One region of the Lichenihabitans psoromatis genome, then DNA from elsewhere that is predicted to be linked to it. Evidence: predicted binding sites of a transcription regulator. Region 1 holds the regulator's gene; the other holds the start of a gene.

Region 1 (15,594 bases):
GGCGCTGGAACAAGCGTATCTTTTGAAGCATGAAGACGTCGGGACAGTTGGCCGGACGCGAACGAAGGGCGGAACGACCTCGTCCAACGGGTTGGTCGCAAGGAGAAACACGGCGGATGTCGGTCTCGATCGGTCGTCAGCGGGTATCGGCAAAAGGCTGGATCGTTCGACCCTCGGCGATGGTGCGTGGGCTCGCCGGCGCATGCGCGATGGCGTGGCTGCTCGCCGGTTGCACGTCGATCGATCAGACCAATCCAAAACCGAGCGTCGAAGCGGCCGCCTTGCCGGATGCAGCCCCGAAGACCACGGGCGTGGATTCGCCTGCCATCCGCGAGCACAAGCAACTCGTTCACGTGTTTGGGGGAGAGTATCACTCGGTCGCGACCGAGAAACTGCTCGATGAGGTTCTGGCCAAGCTGGCGGTCGCCAGCGAGGTGCCGAGCATCCCCTATAAGCTGACGATCCTGAACTCGCCGGTCGTCAATGCTTTCGCGTTGCCGTCGGGCCGCATCTATGTCACCCGCGGTCTTCTCGCACTCGCCAATGATACGTCGGAGGTCGCTGCCGTGATGGCGCATGAGATCGCCCATGTGACGGCACGGCATGCCACGCAGCGCGCCGAGATCGAGAAGCAATCGGCCGTGATCAGCCAAGCCGCGAACGTCATCGAAGACCGGAATAAGGGACGATCCTTCCAGGCCTACGCCCAGCTCAGCCTCGCGAGCTTCTCGCGGCTGCAGGAGCTCGAGGCGGACCGGATCGGCGTTCATACGATCGCGCGAGCCGGCTACGACCCCTATGCGGCCTCCCGTTTCCTGCAATCGCTCGGTCGATCGAGCGCCATGCGGCAATCGCTCTTCGGGCAGGCCAGCGTCGACAAGCCGGATATGATGTCGACACATCCATCGACGCCCGAACGTATCGAGCGGGCGATCGGCGAAGCACGCCAAATCGGGGCACCCGGGATCGGCGAAATCGGGCGGGACCATTATCTGGCCGCCATCGATGGTTTGCCGTTTGGCGACGATCCCGCGGAAGGGTTCGTGCGCGGCGTACAGTTTGTCCACCCGAAGCTCGGCTTTGCTTTCACCGCGCCGGACGGGTTCGTGCTCGAAAATTCGGCTCAAGCCGTCCTCGGCATCGCCAATGGTGGGGAGGAGGCGCTTCGGCTCGATCGTGTGCATGTTCCGGCCGAGACCACGCTCCAAGCCTATCTGGTTTCGGGCTGGATCGATGGCCTGCAGGAGGGGTCGGTCGAAAACATCGTCGTCAACGGATTTCAGGCCGCCACCGCGACCGCGAAGGGCAGCGAGTGGACCTTCAGGCTCGCCGCCATCCGGTATGGCGGCGAAGTCTATCGCATGATCTTTGCGGCCAAGACGCTGTCGGATGCCGATGATCGCGCCTTCAGGACGTCGATCAATACGTTCCGCAAGATCACGCCGGACGAAGCCAAGAACGTCCGGCCGATGCGGATTGACATCGTGACGGCCAGCGATAGCGACACCGAAGAGAGCCTGGTGGCGAAGATGAAGGCCGCCGACCGGCCGCTCGACCTTTTCCGGGTTCTCAACGACGTCGAAGCCGGTGCGGCGTTGAAGGGTGGCCAGCGGTATAAGATCGTCACCGAGTGACGCGCTCGCCGAGCCTTGCGGCTCGACCAACCTCCGTCGCGTCGGGCGAAGATGTCGCATCCGAGGCGATCAGGATCCTGACGGATCCTTGAACCAAATCTCTCGGCCGTGCGTATCTCATGCACGCTTCTGGAGGGTACCATGTTGCAGATGGCCGGCGTGAGACGTCAGTTTGTCAAAGCCGCAATGGCAGCGAAGTTCCTTGAACGGGACGAAGAACGGGCGCTCGCGCAGAGCTGGAAAGACCATGGCGACGAGGCCGCGCTGCATCAGCTCGCGTCCGCCCATATGCGTCTCGTGATCGCCCTGGCGGCTCGGTTCCGTCATTACGGCCTTCCCTTAGCCGATTTGATCCAAGAAGGTCACGTGGGCTTGCTCGAAGCCGCCGCGCGGTTCGAGCCTGAGCGTGAGGTTCGCTTCTCGACTTATGCGACGTGGTGGATCCGCGCCTCGATCCAAGACTATATCCTCCGCAATTGGTCGATCGTCCGGGGCGGTACGAGTTCGGCCCAGAAGGCCTTATTCTTCAACCTGCGCCGTTTGCGCGCCAAACTCTCTCAGAACCCAGGCCCCGGCGGAAACACGTCGATGTTCGCGACGATCGCCCTTGCGATCGGTGTGTCGCCCGCGGATGTCGAACTGATGGACACGCGGTTGTCTGGCTCGGATGTTTCGCTCAACGCACCGATGACCGAGAGTGACTCCTCCGGCCCGGCCGAGCGGGTCGATTTTCTGGTCGACGACAAGCCTTTGCCGGACGAGACCGTCGGCGAGCAAATCGATAGCGATCGGCGCGTGACATGGCTCAAGGAGGCCCTGAAGGTGTTGACGGACCGCGAGTTGCGGATCGTTCGGGAGCGCCGCCTCGCCGAGGAAACCGCGACGCTCGAGGCGCTTGGCGCCCGGCTCGGAATTTCAAAAGAACGTGTTCGTCAGATCGAAAATCGCGCGATGGAGAAGCTCAAGCGGGCATTGACGAGCGTCGATAATCCGCCACTGCAGATCGGCTGACGCGTTCGGCATCCCCTGCTGCCGATCAAACCAACCCGCGAGAGTACGCTTAGGGTAGGTGGAGCGAGAGGCGCCGGACGGTGGCCAGGCTCTCGCACATTGCAACGGCGTTCAGGAATGCCAGCAACGGAAGAAGAGAAATGATCCGGCGTAATGTCGCCTCGGTCATTTGACGGGTTGGGCGCCCCATTCGACCGCTCCAAGCCGTTTGGCTGGTCCAGCGCGCAAGATCCTTCCAACGCAGGATCAATGTCAGATGAAGCGCGAAAATGATCGTCTGCAGCACGGTGGGTCCGAAAAAGTAAAACCATTCGCCATCCCAACGGGCTCCGATCGCAGTGAGGTAATCGCGATAGGTCAAGGGGCCGGTCAGCATCGATAGCGATAGCAGCGCAAACGCGAGCGCCGCGAGCGTAAAGGCTGCCCAAAGCACCATATTGGTGATCAAGAGCCAACGATCCGGCCCGCCGTCTTTCGCGCGCTGGTGAGGAGACATGGGTCGCCGCTTTCATCCGATTGGACTTTTGACGATTGCGTTCCTCACGCGGGTGAGGGGGCCGGCATCGGTAAAGAAACTTACCTAAGATCGTGTGGAATGTCCTTCGTGACCGTCGACAGACGCTGGGTCACACCGTCGCAAATCCGTCGATCAGCAGGACTCCGGAGGGCCGTAAAGCGGTCGACAATCCAGACCGCCCGGTGTATGACCCGCGCTTAACTTAAAACAGCGCGCCGAAACGCAGCGATTTAAGTCGCATCGGCAAGGAGTCATCATGAATATCATCGAAATCCTCGAGCGCGAGGAAGTCGCCCGTTTGACGGCGCTTCGTTCGATCCCCGAGTTCCAGCCCGGCGATACAGTCGTGGTCAACGTCAAGGTCAAGGAGGGCGAGCGCGCCCGTATCCAGGCCTATGAAGGCGTCTGCATCGCCCGCGCGAATAGTGGCCTGCATGAAAACTTCACGGTCCGCAAGATCTCCTATGGCGAAGGCGTCGAGCGCGTTTTCCCGATCTATTCGCCCAACATCGACAGCATCAAGGTGCTGCGTCGTGGGCGCGTCCGCCGCGCCAAGCTTTATTACCTGCGCGATCGTCGCGGCAAGTCGGCGCGTATCGCCGAGCGGGTCGATACGTCGGGCAAGAGCAAGGTCAAGGCTAAGGCCGCTCCGGCTGCCGACAAGGCAGCTCCGGCCGCCGAATAATCAAGGAACAGTCCGCGAACCGTCATGCGCCTTCGTTAACGCGGGCGCATGACCCATGAAGGTTGGGTCGATCCGGACCTTGCAGGTCCGTTGTCGTCGAGCCACCTCTGGTCGCGGCACAAGATCAGGATCAGGCCATCATGGTTGCGACGCATTCAGGGACCCCGCGCACATTGTACGACAAGATCTGGGACGACCACGTGGTCGACCAGCAGGACGATGGGACGTGCCTCCTCTATATCGACCGCCATCTTGTGCACGAAGTGACCAGCCCGCAGGCGTTTGAAGGTCTGCGTTTGGCCGGACGTGGTGTTCATGCGCCGCAAAAGACTTTGGCTGTGGTCGACCATAACGTGCCGACCTCCGACCGTCGCCTCGGCATCAGCGACCCCGAAAGCCGCATTCAGGTCGAGACCTTGGCCGAGAATGCGCGCGAGTTCGGCATCCAATATTTCAACGAACTCGATCGTCGCCAGGGCATCGTCCATATCATCGGTCCCGAGCAGGGTTTCACCTTGCCGGGCACGACGATCGTCTGCGGCGACAGCCACACCTCGACGCATGGCGCGTTCGGCGCCTTGGCGCATGGGATCGGCACCTCGGAAGTCGAGCATGTGCTCGCGACCCAGACTTTGATCCAGGGCAAAGCCAAGAACATGCTCGTTCAGGTCGATGGCGTGCTTCCGCACGGCGTCACCGCCAAAGACATCATTTTGGCGATCATCGGCGAGATCGGGACAGCCGGGGGCACCGGCCACGTCATCGAATATGCGGGCGAAGCCATTCGCGCGCTCTCGATGGAAGGCCGAATGACGATCTGCAACATGTCGATCGAAGGCGGCGCGCGTGCCGGTCTCGTGGCTCCCGATGACAAGACCTTCGATTATCTGAAGGGTCGCCCGATGGCGCCCACGGGCGAGACATGGGACCAGGCTGTCGCCTATTGGCGGACGCTACAGACCGACCAGGGCGCCCATTACGATAAGATCGTGCATCTCGATGCCGCCAACCTGCCGCCGATCGTGTCTTGGGGTACCAGCCCGGAAGACGTCACTTCCGTGGCCGGAACAGTGCCGCGGATCGAGGATGGCGAGACGGACGACAAGCGCCATTCGATCGCCCGTGCGCTCGATTATATGGGCCTTAAAGGGGGCGAGCGGATCCAGGATCTGAGGCTCGATCGCGTCTTCATCGGCTCCTGCACCAATGGACGGATTGAAGATTTGCGTGCGGTCGCCAAGATCGTCGAAGGCAAGACCGTGGCCGCGACCGTCGACGCCATGATCGTGCCGGGTTCGGGTCTTGTGAAGGAACAAGCCGAAGCCGAAGGGCTCGACCTCATCTTCAAGGCGGCAGGTTTCGATTGGCGTGAGCCGGGCTGCTCGATGTGCCTCGCGATGAACCCCGATAAGCTGAAGCCGGGCGAGCGTTGCGCCACCACGTCGAACCGAAACTTCGAGGGTCGTCAGGGTTTCAAAGGCCGCAGCCATCTCGTTTCGCCGGCCATGGCGGCAGCGGCGGCGATCGCGGGTCATTTCGTCGACGTTCGCGACATCGCCTGAACGAGGCGATCGACTCAATACAAAGCCTTCCTGTCGTAACAGGAAGGCTTTTTCTTTGATGCCTTAGGCCGCGAGGCTCTCGAACAGCTTGAGCCCGTCGGTGCCGCCGACCAGCGGATCGATCAGGTTTTCTGGATGCGGCATCAAGCCGAGCACTTTGAGATTTTCCGAATAAATGCCTGCGATGTTCCGCTCCGACCCGTTCGGGTTGGATTGGCCACCGATGGCCCCGGTCTTGTCGCAGTAGCGGAACGCCACGCGGCCCTCGCCCTCCAGCCGCGCGATCGTCTCCGCGTCGGCCGTGTAATTTCCTTCGCCATGCGCGACGCAGAATTCGGCTGCCTCGCCCTCGTCAAAGCGCCGCGTGAAGGCCGTGTCGTTCCGCTCCACGCTGACGTGCTGGAAATGGCAGAGAAAGCGCAGATTGGCGTTGCGGACCAAGACGCCGGGCAATAACCCAGCCTCGCAGGCAATCTGAAATCCATTGCAGATCGCCAGGACCAAGCCGCCACGCGCGGCGTGGTGGCGGACTGCGTCCATGATCGGCGACCGCGCCGCGATCGCGCCACAGCGGAGATAGTCGCCGTAGGAGAAGCCGCCCGGCAGCACCACGAGATCCGTGCCGTCCGGCAGCGCCGTATCGGCATGCCACACCATGGCAGGTTGCTGCCCTGACACCCGATGCAAGGCTCGGGCGGCATCGCGTTCCCGGTTGATCCCCGGGAAGGTGATGACCGCCGATTTCACGACGCTGACCCTTCCAGGATCTCGATCGCGTAATTCTCGATCACGGTATTGGCCAGCAGCCGGTCGCACGCCTGCCGCAAAAGATCCTGCGCGTCGGTATGGTCATGCGCGTCGAGTTCAATCTCGAAGAGCTTGCCCTGACGAATGCTGCCGATCCCCTGGATCCCGAGAGACTGCAAGGCTCCCTCGATCGCTTTACCCTGCGGATCGAGGACACCTGATTTGAGAGTGACGGAAACGCGAGCCAGCATGGAGAAACCCGAGTGAGTGGATTGTGACCCTGGCTTAAAGGCGTGGGCGGCGCGACGCAACCGGTGGCCCGGATCATCGCATCGGACTGAAAAACCTTGTCAGTATGCGGCTCCACCCCTTAGGTCGCTTGAGACGGGACAAGGGGGCCATGATGCTGGCGTATTGCGATTTGCTGATTTTCGACTGTGACGGCGTCCTGGTCGATAGCGAGCAACTGGCGTTCGCAGCTTTCGTCGACGTGCTCAACCGCGCGGGTGTGCCGGCCACGACCGCCATGGTGGCCGACTGCTTCGGCATGAAGCAGGCCGACGTTCTGCAGAAGATCGCGCAAGCGACCCACATGGATATTCCGGATGGGGTGACCGAGGCACTCTGGCCAGCGACCCGACGCGCCTTCGAGCGCGACCTGCAACCGACGCAGGGCGTCAAGGCGTTCCTCGATCGTCTCGACGGCGTCAAGCGATGCGTCGCCTCGTCGTCCAACCCGGAGCGGATCCGGCTCAGTCTCGAATTGACGGGCCTCGCAGGCTATTTCGACGAGGCGGTGTTCAGCTCCCATCAGGTGGCACGGGGGAAGCCGGCGCCGGATATCTTTCTTTATGCGGCTCGCAAAATGGAGGTCGCGCCCGACCGTTGTATCGTGATCGAGGATTCAGTGTTCGGGGCCGAAGGCGGAGCCGCCGCCGGCATGCGGGTGATCGGCTATGTCGGCGGCAGCCATATCCCCTCGGGTCATGCGGCTGGGCTGTTGGCCGCCGGCGCTGCCTCGGTGGAGGCCACCTGGAGCGACGTCGCGCAACGGATCGGCCTTGGCATGCGTTGATGCGTCGCTTGCACCAAGCGCTGTCGAGCGGCATGATCGAATGATGTCATTACCCTTCCACGCTTGGCGGAACCGTTGACGACGGGCACTCTCGCATCGCTGAACGAACGCTCGCGCGACATCTTCAAACACATCGTCGATTCTTATCTGGCGACCGGTGAGCCCGTCGGCTCGCGACATCTCTCTCGTCTACTGCCGAGAGCGCTGTCGCCCGCCTCGATCCGCTCCGTGATGCAGGATCTGGAACAACTCGGGCTGGTCTATGCGCCGCATACGAGCGCCGGTCGGCTTCCGACCCAAACAGGCCTGCGCTTCTTCGTCGATGCGATGCTGCAAGTCGGCGACGTCGGCGACGAAGAACGGCGTCGCATCGAAACCGAGGTGCGGGCGGCGTCCGAGTCGCGCAGCTTTGAAGATGCGCTCGGCGAGGCGTCGAGCCTTCTGTCCGGACTGACGCGCGGCGCCGGCGTGGTCGTGACCAGCAAGGACAACGACCGGATCAAACATATCGAGTTTCTGCGCCTTGATGCCGAACGCGCGCTGACGATCCTGGTCGGCGAGGACGGCAATGTCGAGAACCGCGTGATCGCGACCTCGCCCGGCCTCCCCGCCTCCGCCTTGGTCGAAGCGGGAAATTATCTCAACGCCCGCATCCGGGGCCGCACTCTCGCCGAAGCCCGGACCGAGATCGAGACCGAACGCCGCGCTGCCGAAACCGAACTCGACTCTATCACCGAGCGGTTGGTCGATTCGGGGCTGGCAAGTTGGGCTGGACTGCAAGGGGGAAGCCGCCAGTTGATCGTGCGCGGGCAAGCCAATCTGTTGGAGGATCTGACCGCGATCGAGGATCTCGAGCGCATTCGGCTGCTGTTTGCCGATCTCGAAAGCAAGACCGATGTGATCGAGCTTTTGCACCGTGCCGAAAGCGGCGAAGGCGTACGGATTTTCATCGGCTCGGAGAATAAGCTGTTTTCCCTCTCCGGCTCATCGATGATCGCGGCGCCGTTCCGTGACAGCACGCATCGGATTATCGGCGTCCTCGGCATCATCGGGCCGACGCGTCTGAATTATGCCCGGGTTGTGCCCATGGTGGATTTCACGGCCCGCGTCGTCTCGCGCGTAGTCGGCGGCGGCTGACCGGCCGCGCAACTCGAAAGCGATCCTATGTCCCGCACCGGCGGCCTCTCCCGCTCCCCTGTCGTACCGATCGCCTTGCTGATCGGGATCGTGGCACTTGGCCTTGCGATATGGACCGTGACGATGCCGCAGCATGTGCCGCTTGCATCAAGCGTCGGCGGTGACTTCGCGCTGGTCGATCAAAACGGGAAGGCGGTCACGCGAGCCGATTTCGCAGGCAAGCCGATGATCGTGTTCTTCGGCTATACGCATTGCCCGGACGTCTGCCCGACGACCTTGTCGGATCTGACCCAAATGCTGAATGCCTATGGCACGAGAGAACCGGTCTCGGCCCTGTTCATCACGGTCGATCCGGAACGCGACACACCCGCCGTCATGAAAGACTATCTCTCGAGTTTCGATTCCCGCATATCCGGACTGACCGGCACCCCAGAGGCCATCAGGGCGGTCGAAAAGGCCTATAAGGTTTATGCCAAGAAGGTGCCGACGAAAGACGGTGACTATTCCATGGATCACACGGCAGTCGTCTATGTCATGGATCGGGACGGCCGCTTCGTGAATGCGTTAAACTTGAGCCAAAAGCCCGAGGCCGCCGCCGAAGAATTCAGGCGCGATCTCTGATCCGCGATCGGCTCGCGCTCAATAGTATCCAATCGGAAAATATTTGAGATAGAGATCGCCGATCACGCCGCGTTGAGACAGCCGCTCAAGCGCGTAGTCGAGGGCCTGCCGAAGCGGCGCATCCCCTTTTCGAACCGCGATGCCGCTGCCTTCGCCGAAGTAGCGGCTTTCGGTGAACGCCCCGCCTGCGAAAGTGCAACAGCCCGACGCCGCCGTGCCGTTCAGCCAGAGAGCCGTCGATACCCCGTCGGCGAACATCAGATCGATCTCGCCGACCTTGAGCGCGGCCCGGAGTGAGTCGGGATCCGTGAATGTCTTCACGTTGGCGAGCGGGAAAAACGCCGCAAGATAGGCCGCATGGGCGGTGGCGGTCTGCACCCCGATGCGAAGCGACCCCACCGTCTCTGGCAGAACGGAGGTTGGCACATGCCCGGTTCTGCCGGCGAACCGGGCCGGAGTGCGTGTCACCGGCATGGAAAAATCGACCGTCTCGCGGGTCTTGGCCGTGATCGCGATCGAGGCCACCACGGCGTCGCCGGCATGGGCGTCGAGCGCCGGGACCAGAGTCTCCCATCCACGCGCCTGAATCGTGCAGGTGACCTTCAACTCATCGCAGACCGCATGCGCGAGATCGATGTTAAACCCTGCCAGCGACCCGTCGGGCGCGGTGAAGTTAAAGGGCGGGTAATCGTCGCTGGTCAGAAACTGAATGGTCTGAGCCGGATCCATGCTGGGCTTTTCGATATGATGCTGCGGGTCGACGAAGCTCGGCACGACGACCAAGCCGTCCGATGCGCGCGCGCCTCCACTTGCCGCCATCAAGCCCAGCAGAACCACGCCTGACGTAACGTAAACAATCTTCACCGAGAGGCTTCCTTCGGCTTGTTCCGCGCCATCGACGCACGCTATCTTATGCCGGTGCCGTCGTCATGGTGCTGGTATCGGCTTCATGGAAGGCGATCGCGTGTTTTCCCTGCCTCACGGCCCCTCGCGCATCTCTGCCGGCTCGTGCCAACACGGATGAGCGATCGGGATAAGCTGCCGATCGAAATCGCGTTTCTGGTGCTTTATGGCATCGACCGCGCCATCCTGCGTCGTGCAGCCGCGAGCGCGGAAGACACCGATGTGTCGGCCGATCGGGCGTTGCTGGCCGAAGGCGCGATGTCGGCACAGCATTTCTACGAGTTGCTGGCCCATCATCTCGGCGTCGCCTACATGCATAAGCCTCTGCCGATCAGCGGCGACCAGCATCTCGACAATGCCATGCGGGTCGAAATGGTGCGGCTCTCTCCCAACCCGCAGGGGCTCGATTACGTGCTGGCGCCTCGAGGCGCGGGCCTCGCGCTCGTGCTCGGCCGACTGGCGCAAGGTCGTTGGCGAGACCACGAGCGCATGGCCATCACGTCACCGCAACGGCTTGCCGCGCTCATCCGATTGCATCATCGGCGAGCCATCGTCACGGCTGCGAGCCACGGGCTGCCGGATTGGAACGAGACCTTGTCGGCGCGTGCGGGCTGGAGCCGACACCAACGCCTTTCTGCCTCCATCCTCGGTTGCGCCATGATGGTCGGGGCGTGGTTCTGGCCCGAAGCGACGCTCGCTGCACTGTGTCTGCTGTTCTCGTTGCTGTTCCTTGCCATGGTCTATGTACGCTTGCACGCGACGATGTGGAGTTTCGGAACCATCTCGGATCCGCAACCCCGACGGACCGACAGCAGCCTGCCGATCTATACGATCGTGGTGCCGCTCTATCGCGAGGCGAGGGTCGTGCCCGACCTCGTCGCAGCGCTCCGGAGGCTCGACTATCCTGCCGCGCGTCTCGATATCAAGATGGTGGTCGAAACCAGCGACCGCGACACCATCGATGCACTGCAGACCGAGCATCTGCCGGATCGGTTCGAGATTCTCATTGCGCCGGCGGGCGTACCGCAGACCAAGCCCCGCGCCCTCAACGTCGCGCTGCAATTCACGCGCGGAAGCTTCCTGGTGGTCTATGATGCCGAGGATCGACCGCAGCCCGACCAGCTCCGCAAGGCGGTGGATCGATTTGAGCGCAGCGGCGACGACCTCGCCTGCGTGCAGGCCCGGCTCGCCATCGACAACAGCGCCGACAGCTGGATCACGCGTGTGTTTACCCTTGAATATGCGGCCTTGTTCGACGTGATCAATCCGGGGCTGGCCCGGCTCGGGTTGCCGATCGCGCTCGGCGGAACGTCGAACCATTTTCGGGTAAACGCCCTGCGTCGCGTCAACGGGTGGGATGCCTGGAACGTGACCGAGGATATCGATCTCGGCATTCGCCTGGCCCGCTTCGGCTATCGGGTCGACGTGCTCCAATCGTCCACCTTGGAAGAAGCGCCCTATCGGCTCAAAGCGTGGTTGGGGCAGCGGTGCCGCTGGCAGAAAGGCTGGATGGTAACGCTCCAGACCCATAGCCGTAATCCGGCACGCCTGTTCGCAGACCTTGGGCTGGCCGGCGGTTCTGCGATCTTCGCGATCCTCTGCGGCACGATCGCGAGTTCGCTGCTCGGCCCGGTTTTCGTGGCGGGCGTGTTGCTGCAGGCGACGTTCGGGCCGCTGTTGTCGCCGCATACCAGCGCCGATTGGGCTTGGACCTTTCTGTCGGCCCTCTTGATCGTCTCGGGCATCGCCAGTGTGGTCCTGCCCATCGCGGTCGGGATCAGACGCCGCCGCCTGTTCGACACGGCCATCTATGTGGCGATGCTGCCGCCCTATCTACTGCTGTTGAGCTATGCGACATGGCAGGCGTTGTTCGAGATGATGGGCCGTCCGCATGTGTGGACCAAGACGGAGCATGGCTTGGCCAAGAATCGCGTGCGGCCGACATGATGGGCGATGGTGGAGCCAATACCGCCCCCGCTCGTTGAGGGTCTGACCGATCCTTTTCCTGGAACCTCCAACCATGCCCAAAGCGGCGGCCGCCGACCAACTCGAATTCGAACTCGTCCGGTTCGCGGCCGAGGACCAGCCCCAGGATTTCGAGCTCGACCTGCGGAGCGAGACGATCTGGGCGACACCCGCCGATATGGCGGCGCTGTTGAAAACGCCGGTCGCCACCATCGTGAAACATATCGAAGCCGTGCTGGCCGAGGGCGAGTTGAACGCCGAAACCACAGTGCGCGCCGTGCGGACGGCCTCCGAAGGCGATGCTGCTGCCGCAGCGGCAGAGCGATACAACCTCGATATGATCCTATCGGTCGGCTATCGGGCCAATTCGAAGAAAGCCACGGCTTTTCGGCAATGGGCCAGCCGCACCTTGCGGGCGCTGATGGTCGATGGCTTCGTGCTGGATCAAAGGCGGCTGCGATCCGACCGGGAGACGCGCGACACGCTGGCGGCGCGGCTGCGGGCAATCCGCGCCGAGGAGACCAACATCTACGAGAGCGTGCGCGCCTTCTTCGCCGCGAGCGCAGACGATTATGCGGCCGACAGCGACGCCAGCAAACGCTTCACGACCATGCTCGAGGATAAATTCGCCTATGCGGTGACGGGCGAAACACCCCCCGACCTCATTCTCGAGCGTGCCGACCACGACAAACTCGCCATGGGTCTGCAGCGTTTCGATGGCGCGGTGCCGAGCATGGACGAGGCGCGAATCGCGCAAAACTACCTCGATCAGCACGAACTCTTCATCGTGCATACCTTATGCGAGCAGTTTCTTTTGCTGGTCCAGCAACACGCCGCGCGCGGCCATCGGATGACGATGGCAGAGCTATCGAGGGCGCTGGACGACCTTTTGCGCTTGAACGATTATCCGGTGCTCACTCGGCATAAGGATTTCCATGCCGCGCGGGCCATTCGCCACGCCCAGGCGGAATATGCCCGCTACATCCTCAAGGCGAAGAACCGCCCGAAAGCGGCTCTGACCTGACAGACGCAAACCGACGGCTTGTCGGGCTGCGTGAGATCGGTGCGCGCAGCGTTACTCTGCGCAGCGGTCAGGGTGGCGGCGGCAGAAGCGGACGCGACGCGGGTCCTCGATGACCGGCGGCGGCAGAAGGCCTTCGGGACCGTAAGCGTAGCCTGGCGCTCCGCCCGCAACCCCGCCCGGCGCGAATAATTGCTGAAACACCTGACCCTCGTTGCGGGTGTCGCCCCAATGACGCCAGCTGCCTTGCGGATGGGCCGCATCCTCCCCGTCCGGCTCGTCGACGCTGCCATTGAATTGCGGGACCGGCAACGCGTAGGGGCTACGGGGGAGGTTGGGGTTCTCATAGGCTTGTGCGCGCGCAGCACTCGCGCCCAGCGCAGCCAGAAGGATTGCGACACTCGCGGTCGCGGCAGCTTGCGCCAGAATTTCACGAGCGATCATCGATTATACTCCGTTTGTGACTGCTAAGCTTGCGACTGGGGTTTTGTTCCGATGCTGCTCCCGCCATCGTCCATCGCATTTCGCGCGTGCGAGGTCCGTCGATCTGCTTTAGAGCGTTGACATCCTTCTTTGATCCAAAGCACCGGACTTAACTCGCCCATGCCCCCCGACCCGATCGCTGCCCTCGACGACGACTTTTCTGCCTTCGTGCAGACTGCCACTGCCTGGCCGTTCGAGGAAGCGCGCAAATTGATCGCGCGGGTCAAGCGCACCGGGCAGACCGAGGTTCTCTTCGAAACCGGCTACGGTCCATCGGGCCTGCCGCATATCGGCACCTTCGGCGAAGTGGCACGCACCACCATGGTGCGGCATGCGTTCCGCATCTTGACCGACGACACTATTCCGACGCGGCTGGTCGCCTTTTCGGACGATATGGACGGCCTGCGAAAGGTGCCGGACAACATCCCCAACCGCGACGCGATGCTGCCCTTTCTTGGCAAGCCGCTGACGCAGGTCCCCGATCCATTCGGCACACACGAGAGCTTCGGCGCGCACAACAATGCACGCCTGCGGAGCTTTCTCGACCAGTTCGGCTTCGACTATTCCTTCGTATCGTCGACGCAGGCTTATGCGGCCGGGGAGTTCGACGCCGCGCTTCTTCTGATGCTGGAGCGCTACGACGCCATCATGGCGATCATGCTCCCGAGCTTTCGCGAAGAGCGGGCCGCGAGCTATTCGCCGTTCCTGCCGATCCATCCGGAAACCGGCGTTGTCATGCAGGTTGCGCTCGAAAGCCACGATGCGGCTGCCGGAACGATCTCCTGGCGCGATCCCGTCACCAACATGCTCTATGTTACGCCCGTCACGGGCGGTCATTGCAAGCTGCAGTGGAAGCCCGATTGGGCGATGCGGTGGCATGCACTCGGCGTCGACTATGAAATGGCCGGCAAGGATCTCATCGACTCGGTGAAGCTCTCAGGCCGCATCTGTCGCGCGCTTGGCTCGGAGCCGCCGGACGGATTCAACTACGAGTTGTTCCTCGATGAACAAGGCCAGAAAATCTCGAAGTCGAAGGGCAACGGCCTCACGATCGACGATTGGCTGACCTATGCGTCGCCCGAAAGCCTATCGCTGTTCATGTATGCGAAGCCGACCGCCGCCAAGCGTTTGTTCTTCGACGTGATCCCGCGCGCCGTCGACGATTACCTGACCTTCCTCGACGCCTATCCCCGCCAGGGCTGGCGCGAGCGGCTTGGCAATCCTGTCTGGCACATTCATTCCGGAAATCCGCCCGCCCCTGAGCGGCTGACGGCCGATGGCGGCACCTCGGTGTCGTTCGTCATGCTGCTCAACCTCGTGGCGGTCGCCAATACCGAGGATGCGACGGTGCTGTGGGGCTTCCTCCGCAATTATGCGCCGGACGCCTCGCCCGAGACCCATCCGCGCCTCGATCGGCTGGTGCATTATGCGGTGCGCTACTATCGGGACTTCGTGCGGCCGGCCAAGCAATATCGCGCGGCCGACGAGGTCGAGCGGAGCGCTCTCCAGGCATTGTCCGACATGCTGGGCGCTCTGCCGCCGGGCAGCGGCGCCGAGGAGATCCAGACCGCACTTTACGACATCGCCCGCCCGATCCCGCGTTATCAGGACTTCAAAGCCAAGACCGCGACGCCGGAGCGGCCCGGCGTATCGAACGACTGGTTCAACATGCTGTATCAGGTGCTGCTCGGCGAGGCGAAAGGGCCGCGCTTCGGCTCCTTTGCGGCACTCTATGGCCTGCCCGAGACCCGCGCCCTCATCGGCAAGGCGCTCGACGGCACGTTGATCGAGGACCATGCGGCCTTCCTGGCCGAGCGCCAAACGTCGAGCGTTCCGTGACCGGTCTGATTTACAAGATCACACCCGAGGTGCCGTGGCGCGCCGCTGAGGCCTCGGGCGTCTACAAGGGCGCGCCGATCGACGCGGCGGATGGCTTCATCCATTTCTCGACCGCCGCGCAAGCACGCGAAACGGCAGCCAAGCATTTTGCTGGGCAGACCGATCTGCTCCTCGTCGCGGTGGATGCCGCTGCGCTCGGCGACGCGCTGAAGTGGGAGCCCTCGCGCGGGGGTGCCCTGTTCCCGCATCTCTTCGCTTCCCTGCCGATGACGGCGGTGCGATGGGCCGAGCCGCTGCCGCTCGACGCCGGGGGACGGCATGTCTTCCCAAACGGCTTCGCGTGAGCGGCCTGTTCGGCGCAGTCGGCGCGCTGCTGCATCCGGCCCTGCTGCGT
Region 2 (15,594 bases), 470 kb from region 1:
GCCATGAGCCCGATAATCCGCGACCGAAATGGGATCGACGAGGCCGCAGCGCGCGAAGGTCAACCGTGTCTGCGCTTTCAGATACGGGATCTCATCCGGCGGACCGAGCCGCAGCCTGTGGTCGCCGCCCAGCATCAGCCCGGCATCCAGCAAACCTGCGACGTCATCCGGCTCGACAGGACCGTAGGCGATGCGCCCACCATCCTGATTGATCTCGATCATGGGTTCGAGCCAGAACAGGCCGCGCGACCCGGTTCGGACAATCTGGACATCAAGGCCGCGCCGACTGATTTCAGCCTGGAAGGCGGCCGCCACCTCATCCGCACCGACCGCGAGAGCGGCCGCATCGGTCGGAATGTAAAGCACAGATGTCATCGCGACAGCCCCTCGATCTGAGCGTCGATCTTGCCCGTCGTCAGCCGCGCCAAAGGCTTGTCGTCGAGCAACGCGGCCGGCGCGGTCGCACAGAGGCCGAGACAGAACACCGGCTCCAGCGTCAGCTCGCCATCGGGCGTCGTGTCGTGCCAATCGATCCCATGTCGCGTCCGGCAATGCTGATGTAGCGCCACCGCTCCCATCGCCTGACACGCTTCGGCGCGGCAGAGTTTCAGCACATGGCGGCCAGCAGGTTTGCTGCGGAAATCGTGATAGAAGCTGATCGTCCCGAAGACCTCGGCTTTCGACAGATTAAGCGCATCTGCGATCAGGTGAACGGCTTGTGGATCGACGTAGCCGAACGCATGCTGCAGTGCATGCAAGATTGGAAGCGTTGCACCATCAAGATGTTGCTGGCCGGCGATAATCTCGCTGGCACGAGCCGCACTCCACGTTTCGATCCCTGACATCACGGTTCCGCTTGTTTGTTTCGCTGTTTAGAATTGTCATAAGTCAGCGAAAAACAAGGTCGTAAAACCGTCGCTTGATAGAGTTTGTCTATTATGCCGTTTCGGCAGCACTCGGGCGCTGCGTGGTTTCGGCAAACAGCGCCTGCACCAACGTGGTCATCGGATTACGATCCGGTACCACCAAGCCGATCAGATTTGCGAGCTCGGGCCCGACGATCGGCAGAGCGACGATGTCGGCGGGTAAAACCGAAAGGTCGACCAAGGCGGCTGGTAGGATGCTTGACCAAAAGCCCGTTTTGACATGCGACAAGAGGACGATCATCGAATCCGTTTCGAGCCGGGGCGACAGCGTAATGCCGGCCGCTTGGCTGACTTTGTCAATAATCCGCCGGTTCTGCATGTCTCGCGTGAGCAGACAAAGCGGCCGTTCACCGACTGAACGCCAGGCGATCGTGTCGTCACGCGGCGGCGCGGAGATCCGAGCCGTCACATAGCGGTAGCGCTCGTAATACAGCGGCAGCATTCGGACATGGGTCAGGCTTTCATTGTCGATGTAGGTGACCCCCGCATCGATCTCGAAATTTTCCAGCTTTCTCAGGATGTCGTCGGACGTGCGGGACATCACCGAAAAGCGAACCGCCGGATGGCGTTGAGCGAAGCCTGTGGTCAAGCCTGCGACGATCGGAAGCGCCGATGGGATCGCGGCAATCCGTAAATGTCCGCTCAGGCCGTGTTTCAACGCCTTGATTTCCTGGCGCATCGCCTGCGCGTCGCCAACCATGCGGCGCGCCCAGGCCAGCACGCGCTCGCCCTCGGGCGTAAAGCCCAAGAAGCGGGAACTCCTCTGCACGATGAGGATGCCGAGCGTATCTTCCAGCTGCTTCAAGCCTGCCGACAAGGTCGGTTGCGTGACGCCGCACAGATCGGCGGCGCGACCGAAATGTTTCTCACGCGCCAAAGCGACGACATATTCGAGCTTGTCGATCATCGCGCTTTATATCGCATCCATCAGTCGAACACCCGCCGCAAGCGGCTGGATTGCGCGCACGTATCGCATCCGTTCGCCCAGCTTGCGTCGCCTCTTAGGCCAGGACAGCGCGGTCGTGCGGTCCTTCGCCCAGCGCGGCATCGTCGAGATCTTGCAGGGTGGGATGAAAGGGCGCGATCTCGCGGACATCCACGCTGACGGTCATGCCCGAAAAGGCGGCGGCGTCGCCGAAATACGTGCCCGAGAGCGGCACGGCCTGACGCGGGTCGCGAGCGACTGCGACACGGATCAGATCGCGGTTGCCGACGATGCCGTTCGTCGGGTCGAACTCGACCCACCCCGCGCCGGGCAGATAGATCTGGCACCACGCATGGGTGTTGCCACCGCCCTTGTGAGAGGTGTCGCCCGCGTCAGACGGAACATTGAGATAGCCCGACACGAACCGGGCCGCGAGCCCGAGGGCGCGCGCGGCTTCGATCATCAGCACCGCGAAGTCTCGGCAGGTCCCCTTGCGGGTCGTCAACGTCGTGATCGGATCTTGTGTGCCGTGTTCAAGCCGCCTGGAATAGGTGAAGCTCTCCTTGATCGCGTAGGTCATGGTCATCAGCAATTTGGCAGTTTCGGTCTCGCGTCCACGATGCACGAAGCGCCGGACCCATTGATCGAGCGCGTGTTCGGGGTCGAGATATTGTCGCTCGATCAGGCGCGCGAGATCCGGCATCTCGTCCGGCCCATAGGTGAACGGATAGGTCCGCGCAAAATCCTCTATCGAGAAATCGGGTGTGTTCAGCGGCGTGTGGTCGAGCACGATTCGCGTGTCGAATCGCAGCTGTGCGGCCGGCTTTGAAAAGCTGGCGATCGCGACGCAATTGCCGAACACATCATGGAGCCAGCGGAGACGTCGAGGTTCTGGATCGATCACGAGATCGGAGGAGATCAGCCGCTGGTCATAGCTGTCGCGGGGCCGAAACATGATCCGGTGTTCGCCGAAGCGAACCGGTGTTTTGTAGCTGTAGGTCGTCAGATGGCGAACCGATAAAACCGACATGGATGTCTCAAGGTTCGATCGACAAGGGCAGCGACATGCCCCCGTCGATCATCGATCGCTGCACTCCGCACATTCAGCGACGTGGGATCAATCGTTTTATTTGGGCTTTCCCGCGCCTTATCGCCCCGATTGCGGGCTGCGAAGCGGCTCATCGGCGGAGGCCTCTGCTATCGATTCGATCGAGGGGAGGGTCCCCATATTCACATCATCCGGAATTTCGTCGGTCACGACGGTAAAGCCGACGAGATTGGCCGGGCCGAAAGCTGTGGAGATCGCCACATCGGTCGCGTCCCGGCCACGCGCCATGACGATCCGGCCGATCCGAGCATGTTTGTGCCGGGCGTCAAACGTGTACCAGCGGCCATCCAGGAACACTTCGAACCAGGCGCTGAAATCCATCGGCGTATCGCCGACCGGGACTCCGATGTCGCCGAGGTAGCCGGTGCAATAGCGTGCCGGAATATTCATGCAGCGGCATAAGGTGACCGCGAGATGAGCAAAGTCGCGGCACACGCCGACCTGCTCGGCATGGCCTTCGCTCGCCGTCCGCGTGTTGCGCGCATGAGCATAGCCGAAGCTGATGCGCTGGTTGGCATAGGCCACGATGGCTTCGACACGTTGCCATCCGCGCGGACTATTGCCGAACAGCGACCAAGCGAGGTTGCTCAACGCCTCGGTGTCGCAATAGCGGCTTGCCAGCAGGAACACTAAAACATCGTCGGGCAGCTCCTCGACCGGAATTTCCTTGGCATGAGGCGCATATTCGTCTTCAAGCCCGCTATCGCGAATAAGAAAGTCGCTGGTCAGGCGGGTTTCGCCGACAGGCGCAAGGATGCGGGTGACGCGATTGCCGAAAGCATCCGTATAAACGCGCGAGGCGACCTGGGGCGTGAAGGTGATCTGCTGTGGCGTCAACAGATCCTGCTCGCGCGACGGATGCACGCTGAGAAGAAAGAGCATCGGGGTGGGGATGTTACAGAAATATGTGATGTCGAAGCCGCAGCGTATTTTCATCGTCGGATCACCGTCAGTTTCAACAAGCGGAAGGTCGGCGACGGGTCGAATGCCTTTCGGATCGATACCCGCCGTCTCCCATGGACGAACTGAGCATCATTTGCGCCATAATGGCAGCGCGATCCGCCTGACCCCGTTTTTTTAAGCGCTGATCCCGTCGAGAGGTTGCGCAAGATGAGCGTCTCTTCCATCGCCGCGACGGCGCCTCGGCCAATCGGCGTAGACGTTATGACTAAAAAAAAGGCAATTTGGAAAAATCGCAGATTTAATGTCTATTTTTGAGGTCGACGGCTTGCGTTTTATACCGAGCTGGTCAAATTAGCACACCTGCGATGGTCCAAAAAAAAGGACCGCTAAAAGCGGCCCAGAGTCTAGGGAGGAAACGCCCAAGAAGGGCATGCGACAACCAACGTCGCATGGGTAATACTATGCTGCATTGCCGCAAAGGCAAGCTGTGTAACGAGGCGCCCTTTTATATTTTATTGTCTGTGGTAATTTTACAGCAGATAGGCTCGTCGAGATACGTTTGGCGCATTCGATCTTGCGCCGCCGTTATCGGCATCGAACAGACCTTAGATGCTGTCGGTGTTTGAAAACAGCATGGATGCGTGCGTCCCCGGTCCGTCGCTGCGATATTCGACCGTCGTCGCAAGCTTTGTTGCCATCGCCTTAACGATTGATCGACCGATCCCGGTCCTGGTGCCGGACTTTTCTGTGGCGACTTTGCCGACCCCTTCATCCTCGACGATCAGGCGCGTTTGGCGACAGGTCACGGCCTCGAGCCGCACGCGGATGGGACCGCTTCCGGTCGGATAGGCATATTTCATCGCATTGATGACGAGTTCCGTCACGATGATGCCGATTGTCACCGCGGTGTCCGGGTTGATCTCGATCTCGTCGGCCAGCAGCACGAGTTGCGACGTGGCTTCCTGTGCATCGGCGGACTGGCGAAGATCCTCGATCAGTCCGGCCAGATAATGATGCAGCGCAACGGCCGTCACGTCGTCCGACGCATAGAGCCGACGATGGACCTGGGCGATCGCCAGAACCCGCCGGTTCGCATCGGCCAATGCCGCGCGTGTGGCCGCATCGGCCGAACTTGCCTGCATGTGCAAGAAGGCTGCGACGAGTTGAAGGCTGTTGCCGACCCGGTGATTGACCTCGCGCATCAGCACTTGCCGCTCTGCCGCCAGGGCCTCGAAGCGGTCTCGTGCCGCCCTGATCTCACGGTCCGTTTCCGCTTTTTGCCGGCGTAAGGCCGTGCTTTCGATCGCCGAGCGGATCGCTGCATCGAGCAGATCATAGAAAGCGCCTTGAACGTCTTTGACCACGTAATCGGCTGCGCCCGCCTTGAGGGCCGCGACCGCGATGCTGCTTTCGTTGGTGCCTGTCACGTAGATGACGGGCGGTGGATCGGGCAGGTCGCAAATGCGAAGCAGCGTCGTGAGACCGTCCTGTCCCGGCATATAATGGTCAAGCGCCACGCAATCGATCGTACCGGCCGCGATGCGGGCCAAGCCATCCTCGCCGCTCGAGACCGCCTCGACCGCATAGCCACGCCTCTGCAATTGCCGCTCGATAAGCCGAAGCAGGGCTGGGTCGTCGTCGATGTAAAGAATACGGGCGGATGTCACGTGAGGTCAGGCCGGCTCGGGAACCTGCATGACGGATAGAAACAGCCCGAGCTGTCTCACCGCCTCGGCGAAATTTTGATAAATCACCGGTTTGGTGATGTAGACGTTGCAGCCAAGGTCATAGCAGCGTTGGATTTCAAGCTTGTCGTCGGTTGTGGTCAACATGATGACCGGTAGCCGCTTCAAGATGCTATTCTCCTTGACGCGTTTCAGCACCTCGGCGCCGCTCATGTCCGGCAGGTTGAGATCGAGCAGGATCAGCAGCGGAGTAGCCTTGCGATCCGCCGGCAACCCGCGCTGTTGGAAAAGGTGAGCGAGCGCGCTGGCTCCATCGCCGAAATGCACGATCTCGTTTTCGACGCCTGCGCGGCGGAGGTTCTTTTCGATTAACCGAGCATGACCCTCGTCATCCTCGATCATGATGATGGTCGGTAGGGTCATGATGATCCATCGTCCTCCGTCATGTCGGCGGCTTTCGGCAGCACTACCGTAAAGACGCTGCCGAGCCCTGGCTTACTATCGAGCCGGATGGTGCCTTGCAGTCTTCGAACCAGCGAGCGCACGTTGGCAAGCCCGATGCCTTCGCCCGGCTCGTCCTGTTGCCCGGCCCGACGAAAAAGTTCGAAGACGCGCTCGCGATCCTGCGGCTCGATACCCCTCCCGTTGTCGCTCACCTCGAATGTCACGGTCGTGGCGGATTCGTCGGCCGCGATGTGGATCCGACCGGGGACCCCCGGCTGCGGATATTTGACCGCATTCTCGACCAGGTTGGAAAACACCTGCTCGACCGCGATGCGATCTGCGATGAGACGCGGCAGCGGTGCGATCGTGATCGTGGCTCCGGAGCGCTGAACCCTGTGGGCGACACCGTCCGCGATCGAGCGCATGAGACGGTCCATGTCGAGCGCCTCCGGTCGAAAGTGCCGCTGGCCTTGACGCGACAAGCTGAGGATCGCTTTGATCAGCCTGTCCATCTTGTCGATCGACGATTGGATGAAGCCGATCGCCTCATCGAAGTCGGCTTTCACCGTGTCGGGTGCATCGGCTCGAGCGCCCGGTGATCCTGCGGCGAATAATTGTCCACGAAGGCCGTCCAGTTCCGACGTGAAGCCCATGATGTTGACAAGCGGGGCACGCAGATCGTGGCTCACGATATAGGCGAACCGCTGCACCTCACGGTTTGTCTCCTGCAAATCGGCCGTTCGCTCCGCGACCCGCTGTTCCAACCGCGTGTTGGACGCGCTGAGCATGGCCCGTGCGGCTTCGACCTCACGCCGCGAGCGGCTCTCGCGACGCGCCAGACGGCGACCCAGCATCATGATGCCGGCGAGCGCCACGAAGGCGCCAGCCGCATAGGGGATGAAACGCCAGAGCCACGCTCGCCAGCGCGCGTCGATGACGCCGTCGCGGAAGACGACCGCCACGAAGACGGGCAGATCGCCGACGCGATGATAATAGCCGAATTGATGGGGGCCGGGCTCGAAGGTGCCATCGTCGGGCGCGAGTGCCGCCGCTGCCAGCACGCTGGGGCCGATCGTGTGAGGGGCCCGCATCGTCTTGAGGTCGGGATAGCGCGCCAAGACTTCTCCCGTGCCGTCGCGGATGAGGTCGATCCGCTCGTCGTTGCGCACGTCCAACCGCTGCCAATAATCGGTGAAGTAAGACAGCGCCATCGAGGCGGCCACCAAACCGCGAAAGCGTCCGTCGGCTGCCTCGATCCGTCGGGCCACTAGAAAGGTCGGCTTATGCGAGACGCGACCGACAATCGGCTCGCCGATGATGAGCTTGTCGCCGGCCTGCTGGGCGTTGCGGAATACCGCCCGGTCGGCCATCGAAACGATGGTGGGTAGATCGGGCACGGTGGCTCGTCGCACGCGGCCGGTTTCGTCCACGAGCCAGATGTCGTCCACATAGGGCAGCATGGCATTCATGCTCCTCATGTCGGTTCCGAGGTCCTTCGACTGCTCGATGTTGTCCCAATCGCGACCGGCGGTGGCGTTCAAGGTCGCGTGCAGCGCGATATCCGAGACCTCGAAGAGGCGTTTGGCGTGGTCGGCGAGAAAATAGGCCGACTGCTCTGCGTGGGCTTCCGCTTCTTCGAAGAGCGTCTGACGCTCGTGCCAAACGATGAAGCTGGACGTGAGAATGATGAGGACAAGCCCGAGCGAGCCCATCAGTGTGCTGGTTTGCTTGAGGGTGAAGCGGCTGAGGATGGCGCCCGGGCCTCGGCGTCGCTGAACCATCATGGATCGACCCACCCTCGCCTGCGCGGGGCGAGGACAAGGCGACACGAGCCGGCGCGACATGCTGCGGTTGAGGCGATTGCATCATCGACCATGCGGGTGCCTTGGGCCATAAAGGTGCAGGATCGTCTGCTCCGGCGACCCCAGCGGTCGTTACCACGCCATCAAAAGCAAGCGTTTTCGTGGTGTTGCCGCGCCGGTCTATTTGGATCTTGGGGGTCGGCACTCTTGCACGCGTTTGGTAAGAGCCTCAAAAGGACGCCGTTCGCGCAGCCGCAACCGCAGGAATCCTCGTGACGCAAAACGATCTGGTGACCCAAGATCTCGTCTTGGCGGGTTGGAGCATCGTCCTGGCTCTCGTCCAACTCGGCTTGGCGGGGATCGGCAAACGCATGCAGGAACCGCGCTCGTGGGGGGCTGGGCCGCGCGACGACGTGATGAGCTATTCGGGTCGCACCGCGCGCCTGATCCGAGCGCAAAGCAATCTGATGGAGACCTTGCCAATGTTCCTCGGCGCGGTCGCGATCGCGCATCTGGCGGGTCGCAACGGCTCGCTTTCGGTGCTGGGGGCTGAACTCTACTTGGCCGGGCGAGTTATCTATGTGCCGCTCTATTGGTTCGGCGTTCCTTATGTTCGAACCTTGGTCTGGCTGGTCGCGACGTTGGGTCTGTGCCTCGTTCTCACAGACTGCCTGTCCTGAGATGGTTCCGGCGGCAAAAAGCGAGCCGATCTTGACACCTCACGGGCGAGTCCGTAGATAGGCGCTGCCTGCTTTGGCACTCGACACACGAGAGTGCCAACCTGCATCGGCACTCGGCTTTGGCACCGCGCGGCGCCTTCGCGAAGGCTCCCGGTCCGTATCGATAGGACATTCATCATGAACTTTCGTCCCCTGCACGACCGTGTGGTCGTCAAGCGCCTCGAAGGCGAAGAAAAGACCAAGGGCGGCATCATCATCCCGGACACCGCCAAGGAGAAGCCTCAGGAAGGCGAGATCATCGCGGTCGGACCTGGTGGTCGCGACGAAAGCGGTAAGCTGACCCCCCTCGACGTGAAGGCTGGCGACAAGGTTCTGTTCGGCAAATGGTCGGGCACGGAAGTCAAGATCGACGGCCAAGATCTCCTTATCATGAAGGAGAGCGACATCATGGGCGTCGTCGGCTGACCTCGAGCCTCGATCCATCTTTCAAGATTTGAACTACGGTTCAGGAGACTATCAACATGGCAGCTAAAGACGTACGTTTCTCGTCCGACGCCCGCGATCGCATGCTTCGCGGCGTCGACATTCTGGCCAATGCGGTCAAGGTTACGCTCGGCCCCAAGGGTCGTAACGTCGTGATCGACAAGTCCTTCGGCGCGCCCCGCATCACCAAGGACGGTGTGACGGTCGCCAAGGAAATCGAGCTCGAAGACAAGTTCGAGAACATGGGCGCCCAGATGGTGCGCGAAGTGGCCTCGAAGACCAACGACAAGGCCGGCGACGGCACCACCACCGCGACCGTTCTGGCTCAGGCCATCGTTCGTGAAGGCACCAAATATGTCGCAGCCGGCATGAACCCGATGGATCTGAAGCGCGGCGTCGACATGGCCGTGACGGCAGCTCTCGAGGATATCAAGTCGCGTTCGAAGAAGATCAACTCGTCGGACGAAGTCGCTCAGGTCGGCACCATTTCGTCGAACGGCGACAAGGAAATCGGCCAGATGATCGCCAAGGCGATGCAGAAGGTCGGCAACGAGGGCGTCATCACGGTCGAAGAGGCCAAGACCTCTGAGACTGAACTCGACGTCGTCGAAGGCATGCAGTTCGATCGCGGCTATCTCTCGCCCTACTTCATCACCAACGCCGAGAAGATGGTTGCCGAGCTCGAGGATCCCTACATCCTCATCCACGAGAAGAAGCTGTCGTCGCTTCAGGCCATGCTGCCGGTTCTCGAAGCCGTCGTGCAGACCGGCAAGCCGCTCGTCATCATCGCCGAAGACATCGAAGGCGAGGCTCTTGCCACGCTCGTGGTCAACAAGCTCCGTGGTGGCCTCAAGGTCGCAGCCGTCAAGGCTCCGGGCTTCGGCGATCGCCGCAAGGCGATGCTCGAAGACATTTCGATCCTGACTCAGGGCCAGATGATCTCCGAGGAACTCGGCATCAAGCTTGAATCCGTCACGCTCCAGATGCTGGGCCGCGCCAAGCGGATCCGTATCGACAAGGAGACCACCACGATCATTGACGGTCATGGCGAAAAGTCCGACATTGACGGCCGTATCGCGCAGATCAAGGCGCAGATCGAGGAGACCACCTCGGACTACGACCGTGAGAAGCTTCAGGAGCGTCTGGCCAAGTTGGCCGGTGGCGTCGCGGTCATCCGCGTCGGCGGCTCGACCGAAGTCGAAGTCAAAGAGAAGAAGGATCGCGTCGACGACGCCCTCAATGCGACCCGCGCGGCCGTTGAAGAAGGCATCGTCCCCGGCGGCGGTATTGCACTGCTGCGCGCCAAGGCGGCCGTGTTGAAGCTGAAGAGCGACATCCCGGACGTTCAGGCTGGCATCAACATCATCTCGAAGGCGCTTGAAGCCCCGATCCGTCAGATCGCCGATAATGCCGGCGTTGAAGGCTCGATCGTGGTCGGCAAGGTTCTCGAGAATGCCTCGCAGACCTTCGGCTACAATGCCCAGACGGAAGAATATGTCGACATGATCGAAGCCGGGATCGTTGATCCGGCCAAGGTTGTTCGGACCGCTCTTCAGGATGCGGCGTCGGTCGCCGGCTTGCTGATCACCACTGAGGCCATGGTTGCCGAGTCCCCCAAGGACAAGCCGGCCATGCCGATGGGCGGTGGCGGCGGCGGCATGGGCGGTATGGACTTCTAAAGTCGTCCGTACAGTCAGCTCTGCTTGTTAGAATGGGAGCCCGGCGAAAGCCGGGCTCTTTTTCGTTCAGCCGGTGGGCTGCGTCGTCCCGATCTCCGGCCGATCTTTCCCAAGCCGCAACGATGGTCGATCCCGCGCCGGTCGCCGGTCGCCGATCGACTCTCGCTTGGCCGGAACTCGTCCCTTTGTTGTCGTCGCTAAGTGTCGTGGGCCTCGCTCGGGAGGCTAGACGACGCCATCTGGTCTGACGCCGAACAGGCGTGTGACGAGCCGCCAGCAGGCGAGGATCACCAACCAGGTCAATAGTCCCGCGAGGATTGAGTCGGACAGGAAATGCCCACCGAAGGCGATCCGAAGCAGACTCGTGGCGGCGCCGAACACCAAAGCGGCCGCGATGGCGATCGGTCGCCAGGGTAGGGGCACCAGCACTGCGGGCGCGAGGGTCCAAAAAGCTTCGGCGCCTTCTCCTGACACGAAGGAGCAATTGCGTCGGCACTCACCATCGAAGCGATAGAATGGTTTGAAGGCCTGATCGCCACCAAATTGCGTGACCTGATAAGGCCTCGGCCGATGCGAATGATCCTTGAGCAGCGTGTTGACCAGGAGGCCCGGCCCGATCGCGAGGCTGAGCGCCATGAAGATCAAGCCGACGCCTGTCGGCGCCCAGATCCTAGACCGCATCAATTGCCGCATGCCGTAGAGCGCGAGCATGACGGCGAATAGACAGAAGGGCGTCCAGTAGAACAGCCGACGCAGCGCGTTGCCGAGCGGGGTCTGACCGACGAACTGGTTGTTGCCGAGCGCGAAGATCGAGGCGACGCGGAGATCGAGGCTCGGCGTGATCGTGAAGACGAGGCAGGTGAGGGCGACAGCCGCGAGGCTGCCTGCGACGATGCGGGTTGACGTCAAGCGGTCGTGGGTCAGCGCGCCATCCCTTCGAAAGATCGAGATGGTTCTGTTAGCTGCCAGACGGGTCCCACTCAAGCGAGGTGAGACGCGTTTCTCCGTCGAGCCTGGTGCTTAGGCTGCGAGGAGGCGCTGCACTTCGCCCACAAGATCCTTCAAGTGAAAGGGCTTGGAGAGGATCTTGGCTTCCTTCGGGGCATTGTTGTCGGGGTTCAGCGCCACCGCCGCAAACCCCGTAATGAACATGACCTTGATGTCGGGGTCGAGTTCGGTCGCGCGGCGGGCCAGTTCGATCCCGTCCATCTCCGGCATGACGATATCGGTGAGGAGAAGCTCGAAGGGCTCTTCCCGAAGGCGATGATAGGCCGACAGTCCATTGTCGAAAGAGGCGACGTTATAGCCGGCATTTTGTAGCGCCTTGACCAGAAACCGACGCATGTCGTTATCGTCTTCGGCCAGGAGGATCTTGGTGATCGGATTGTCGCTCAGGTCCATCGGTGAGTTCCCTAAAATCTTAGCGATCATAGGGCTATGGCGGTGTGAATGACAGGTTAAACAATGAGGCCGAATCGTCGTTTTTGCGCGTCTCGCCCGTGAACGATCCGACACTGTTGCGCCAATCCCACGCAGCGGGATCACGCTCAGACGCGCGCGCGTTCTATGCCTGTGGAAGAGGCACCATCTGCCTAGGGTTCAGCCCTGTCTGTCATTTTTATGTGATTTAGGGAGTTGACAGGCTCGGCGGCTTTCCCTAGAAGACGGTCATCGACGGCGGGGCCAACGAGGTTTGGTTCTGCGGCGGCGATGATCCATCTTCTGCATTATTTTGTAGGGGTAGCGACCGGGTAGGGCCCTGGGGTGCTGGATTTTGTCGTTTGGGTATTTTGGTCTTTGGGCTGGGGTGCTTTTCGTCTTGAGTTTCGCTGTTTGACATTTGAATCGGAAGAAAGAGAAACGTAGGCGGCGTCTGATATCCTTGCGGATCGAGCAATCGATCGAATGGGATAATCTGGCGGTCTACGTTACATCTGGGTTTCTTGGGATTTGGCTTAGTTTTGCTAGGTTGGGTTTTGAGAGATCTGGGTTACTCGTCAAGAGAGACCTCTGTGAAGGGGTGTAATGATGACTTAGCCGGAGCAAATTCTCTGTGGTTTCTTTATTGAAGCCTACAACTTGAGAGTTTGATCCTGGCTCAGAACGAACGCTGGCGGCAGGCTTAACACATGCAAGTCGAACGCACCGCAAGGTGAGTGGCAGACGGGTGAGTAACACGTGGGAACATACCCTTCGGTTCGGAATAACTTGGGGAAACTTAAGCTAATACCGAATACGGCCTGAGGGCGAATGATTTATCGCCGAAGGAATGGCCCGCGTCCGATTAGCTAGTTGGTGTTGGTAACGGCTCACCAAGGCGACGATCGGTAGCTGGTCTGAGAGGATGACCAGCCACATTGGGACTGAGACACGGCCCAAACTCCTACGGGAGGCAGCAGTGGGGAATATTGGACAATGGGCGCAAGCCTGATCCAGCCATGCCGCGTGAGTGATGAAGGCCTTAGGGTTGTAAAGCTCTTTCGCACGCGACGATAATGACGGTAGCGTGAGAAGAAGCCCCGGCTAACTTCGTGCCAGCAGCCGCGGTAATACGAAGGGGGCTAGCGTTGTTCGGATTAACTGGGCGTAAAGGGCGCGTAGGCGGGTTTTTAAGTCAGAGGTGAAATCCCAAGGCTCAACCTTGGAACTGCCTTTGATACTGGAAGTCTTGAGTCCGGGAGAGGTGAGTGGAACTGCGAGTGTAGAGGTGAAATTCGTAGATATTCGCAAGAACACCAGTGGCGAAGGCGGCTCACTGGCCCGGTACTGACGCTGAGGCGCGAAAGCGTGGGGAGCAAACAGGATTAGATACCCTGGTAGTCCACGCCTTAAACGATGGGTGCTAGCCGTTAGGCTGCTTGCAGCTTAGTGGCGCAGTTAACACTTTAAGCACCCCGCCTGGGGAGTACGGTCGCAAGATTAAAACTCAAAGGAATTGACGGGGGCCCGCACAAGCGGTGGAGCATGTGGTTTAATTCGAAGCAACGCGCAGAACCTTACCAGCTTTTGACATGTCCAGTATGGTTTTCAGAGATGAGATCCTTCCCGCAAGGGGCTGGAACACAGGTGCTGCATGGCTGTCGTCAGCTCGTGTCGTGAGATGTTGGGTTAAGTCCCGCAACGAGCGCAACCCACGTCCTTAGTTGCCATCATTCAGTTGGGCACTCTAGGGAGACTGCCGGTGATAAGCCGAGAGGAAGGTGTGGATGACGTCAAGTCCTCATGGCCCTTACAGGCTGGGCTACACACGTGCTACAATGGCGGTGACAATGGGATGCTACGGGGCGACCCCGCGCAAATCTCAAAAAGCCGTCTCAGTTCGGATTGCACTCTGCAACTCGAGTGCATGAAGTTGGAATCGCTAGTAATCGTGGATCAGCACGCCACGGTGAATACGTTCCCGGGCCTTGTACACACCGCCCGTCACACCATGGGAGTTGGTTTTACCCGAAGGCGTTTCGCTAACCGCAAGGGGGCAGGCGACCACGGTAGGGTCAGCGACTGGGGTGAAGTCGTAACAAGGTAGCCGTAGGGGAACCTGCGGCTGGATCACCTCCTTTCTAAGGATGGCTGTTCAGACGATCCTGGTTTTCGGACCGGGTGGCGCTCTTCGGCTGTTTTAGAATCAACGACCAGTCATGGTCGGCAATGCGGGATGTCGGCGCCGTCTAACGTTTCTCTTTCTTCCATTGATATGCGGGACCGCTGGTCCGGTTTGAGGCCTCTGTCGCAAGATGGGTTGTCTCGCTGGGCGGCGGGGATCAGGTTCGGGCTTGTAGCTCAGTTGGTTAGAGCGCGCGCTTGATAAGCGTGAGGTCGGAAGTTCAAGTCTTCCCAGGCCCACCATGTTGACGTTGAGGCCGGGGCGGTTTGGCTGTTGGCTTTGATGGAACGGAACGGGGCCTTAGCTCAGCTGGGAGAGCGCCTGCTTTGCAAGCAGGATGTCGTCGGTTCGATCCCGTCAGGCTCCACCATTCGCTTTGGCCGACGTTGGGTTGGCCGAGGCTGAGCGATCCGCATATCGGAAAAAGTTTTGCTTGGGGCTTGATCCTTTGGGGTCTGCTGCAGGCGGGTTGTTTAACATTGTGAAGAGGGAATGCATCCGAACGTTTGGGGCGCATGCTGATCGTGGTGGGGTTTTGACCCTGGGCGAGCGGCGGATATGCGTGTCGAACCGACGGCCTTTGGGCCGTGTCCTATCAGCTTGACCGCAGGTGGGGATGTTGGATGTGTTTGAAGCAAAAAATGGTCTTTAAAGACGGATCGATGCTTTGACTGGGTTGGTGGATCGTCCGCAAGGATGGATTGGCCGATCTGGTGACGCATGCGTGTTGTGAGGGGTCTGCCGAGGCTCTGTTCGTGACGGCTCTTGAGTGAGCGACGCTGTAACCCACGCGATAAACAGCTGTGCTTTGGCGCAGGCGGGGTGAGCATTGATAATGAGAGCGATCAAGTGCCTTAAGGGTATCTGGTGGATGCCTTGGCGCTGAGAGGCGATGAAGGACGTGGTACGCTGCGATAAGGTTTGGGGAGCCGCGAACGGGCTTTGATCCAGACATGTCCGAATGGGGAAACCCACCTTCGACCTTGTAACTCTAAGCTGTTGTCTGATTCTGCGAGGGGTTGGGCAAGGTTTGGAATTGCAAGGTCACATGAGGGTATTTGTGTCTGAATTCATAGGACACAAAAGCTAACCCGGGGAACTGAAACATCTAAGTACCCGGAGGAAAGGACATCAACGAGACTCCGTTAGTAGTGGCGAGCGAACGCGGACCAGGCCAGTGCTTTGTGATGATTGAGCAGAACCGGTTGGAAAACCGGGCCATAGTCGGGTGATAGCCCCGTATGCGGAAGAGAGTCATGGAGCCATGAGTAGGGCGGGACACGTGAAATCCTGTCTGAACGTAGGGGGACCACCCTCTAAGCCTAAGTACTCCTCAGCGACCGATAGCGAACAAG

The links. Region 1 encodes HrcA, which represses chaperone genes, less so after heat shock. Its sites were predicted from a motif close to GTTAGCACTCNCNNNNNGNGAGTGCTAAC; they were not measured.
Region 2: a site for HrcA is predicted at 8,546-8,574, ahead of groES (co-chaperone GroES). Genes of this name have one in related genera too.

Annotation. Positions count from the first base shown of each region.
Region 1 covers NZ_CP036515.1:2,502,058-2,517,651, reverse strand. Annotated here, with positions in the region: gene EY713_RS11725 (M48 family metalloprotease) at 117-1,634, shown strand; gene EY713_RS11720 (RNA polymerase factor sigma-32) at 1,776-2,645, shown strand; gene EY713_RS11715 (hypothetical protein) at 2,695-3,141, opposite strand; gene rplS (50S ribosomal protein L19) at 3,419-3,847, shown strand; gene leuC (3-isopropylmalate dehydratase large subunit) at 3,988-5,409, shown strand; gene purQ (phosphoribosylformylglycinamidine synthase subunit PurQ) at 5,473-6,156, opposite strand; gene purS (phosphoribosylformylglycinamidine synthase subunit PurS) at 6,153-6,407, opposite strand; gene EY713_RS11690 (HAD family hydrolase) at 6,557-7,231, shown strand; gene hrcA (heat-inducible transcriptional repressor HrcA) at 7,307-8,368, shown strand; gene EY713_RS11680 (SCO family protein) at 8,396-8,989, shown strand; gene EY713_RS11675 (transporter substrate-binding domain-containing protein) at 9,008-9,853, opposite strand; gene EY713_RS11670 (glycosyltransferase family 2 protein) at 10,010-11,839, shown strand; gene rhuM (RhuM family protein) at 11,913-12,881, shown strand; gene EY713_RS11660 (hypothetical protein) at 12,933-13,322, opposite strand; gene EY713_RS11655 (lysine--tRNA ligase) at 13,482-15,200, shown strand; gene EY713_RS11650 (DUF952 domain-containing protein) at 15,197-15,544, shown strand; gene EY713_RS11645 (quinone-dependent dihydroorotate dehydrogenase) at 15,550-15,594, shown strand, end outside.
Region 2 covers NZ_CP036515.1:2,029,179-2,044,772, forward strand. Annotated here, with positions in the region: gene EY713_RS09420 (formate dehydrogenase beta subunit) at 1-375, opposite strand, end outside; gene EY713_RS09425 (formate dehydrogenase subunit gamma) at 372-845, opposite strand; gene EY713_RS09430 (LysR family transcriptional regulator) at 937-1,833, opposite strand; gene EY713_RS09435 (transglutaminase family protein) at 1,928-2,881, opposite strand; gene EY713_RS09440 (transglutaminase-like domain-containing protein) at 2,999-3,895, opposite strand; gene EY713_RS09445 (sensor histidine kinase) at 4,468-5,529, opposite strand; gene EY713_RS09450 (response regulator) at 5,536-5,970, opposite strand; gene EY713_RS09455 (sensor histidine kinase) at 5,967-7,775, opposite strand; gene EY713_RS09460 (MAPEG family protein) at 8,066-8,473, shown strand; gene groES (co-chaperone GroES) at 8,651-8,938, shown strand; gene groL (chaperonin GroEL) at 8,995-10,635, shown strand; gene EY713_RS09475 (phosphatase PAP2 family protein) at 10,861-11,544, opposite strand; gene cpdR (cell cycle two-component system response regulator CpdR) at 11,656-12,036, opposite strand; rRNA gene EY713_RS09485 (16S ribosomal RNA) at 12,711-14,195, shown strand; tRNA gene EY713_RS09490 (tRNA-Ile) at 14,405-14,481, shown strand; tRNA gene EY713_RS09495 (tRNA-Ala) at 14,534-14,609, shown strand; rRNA gene EY713_RS09500 (23S ribosomal RNA) at 15,083-15,594, shown strand, end outside.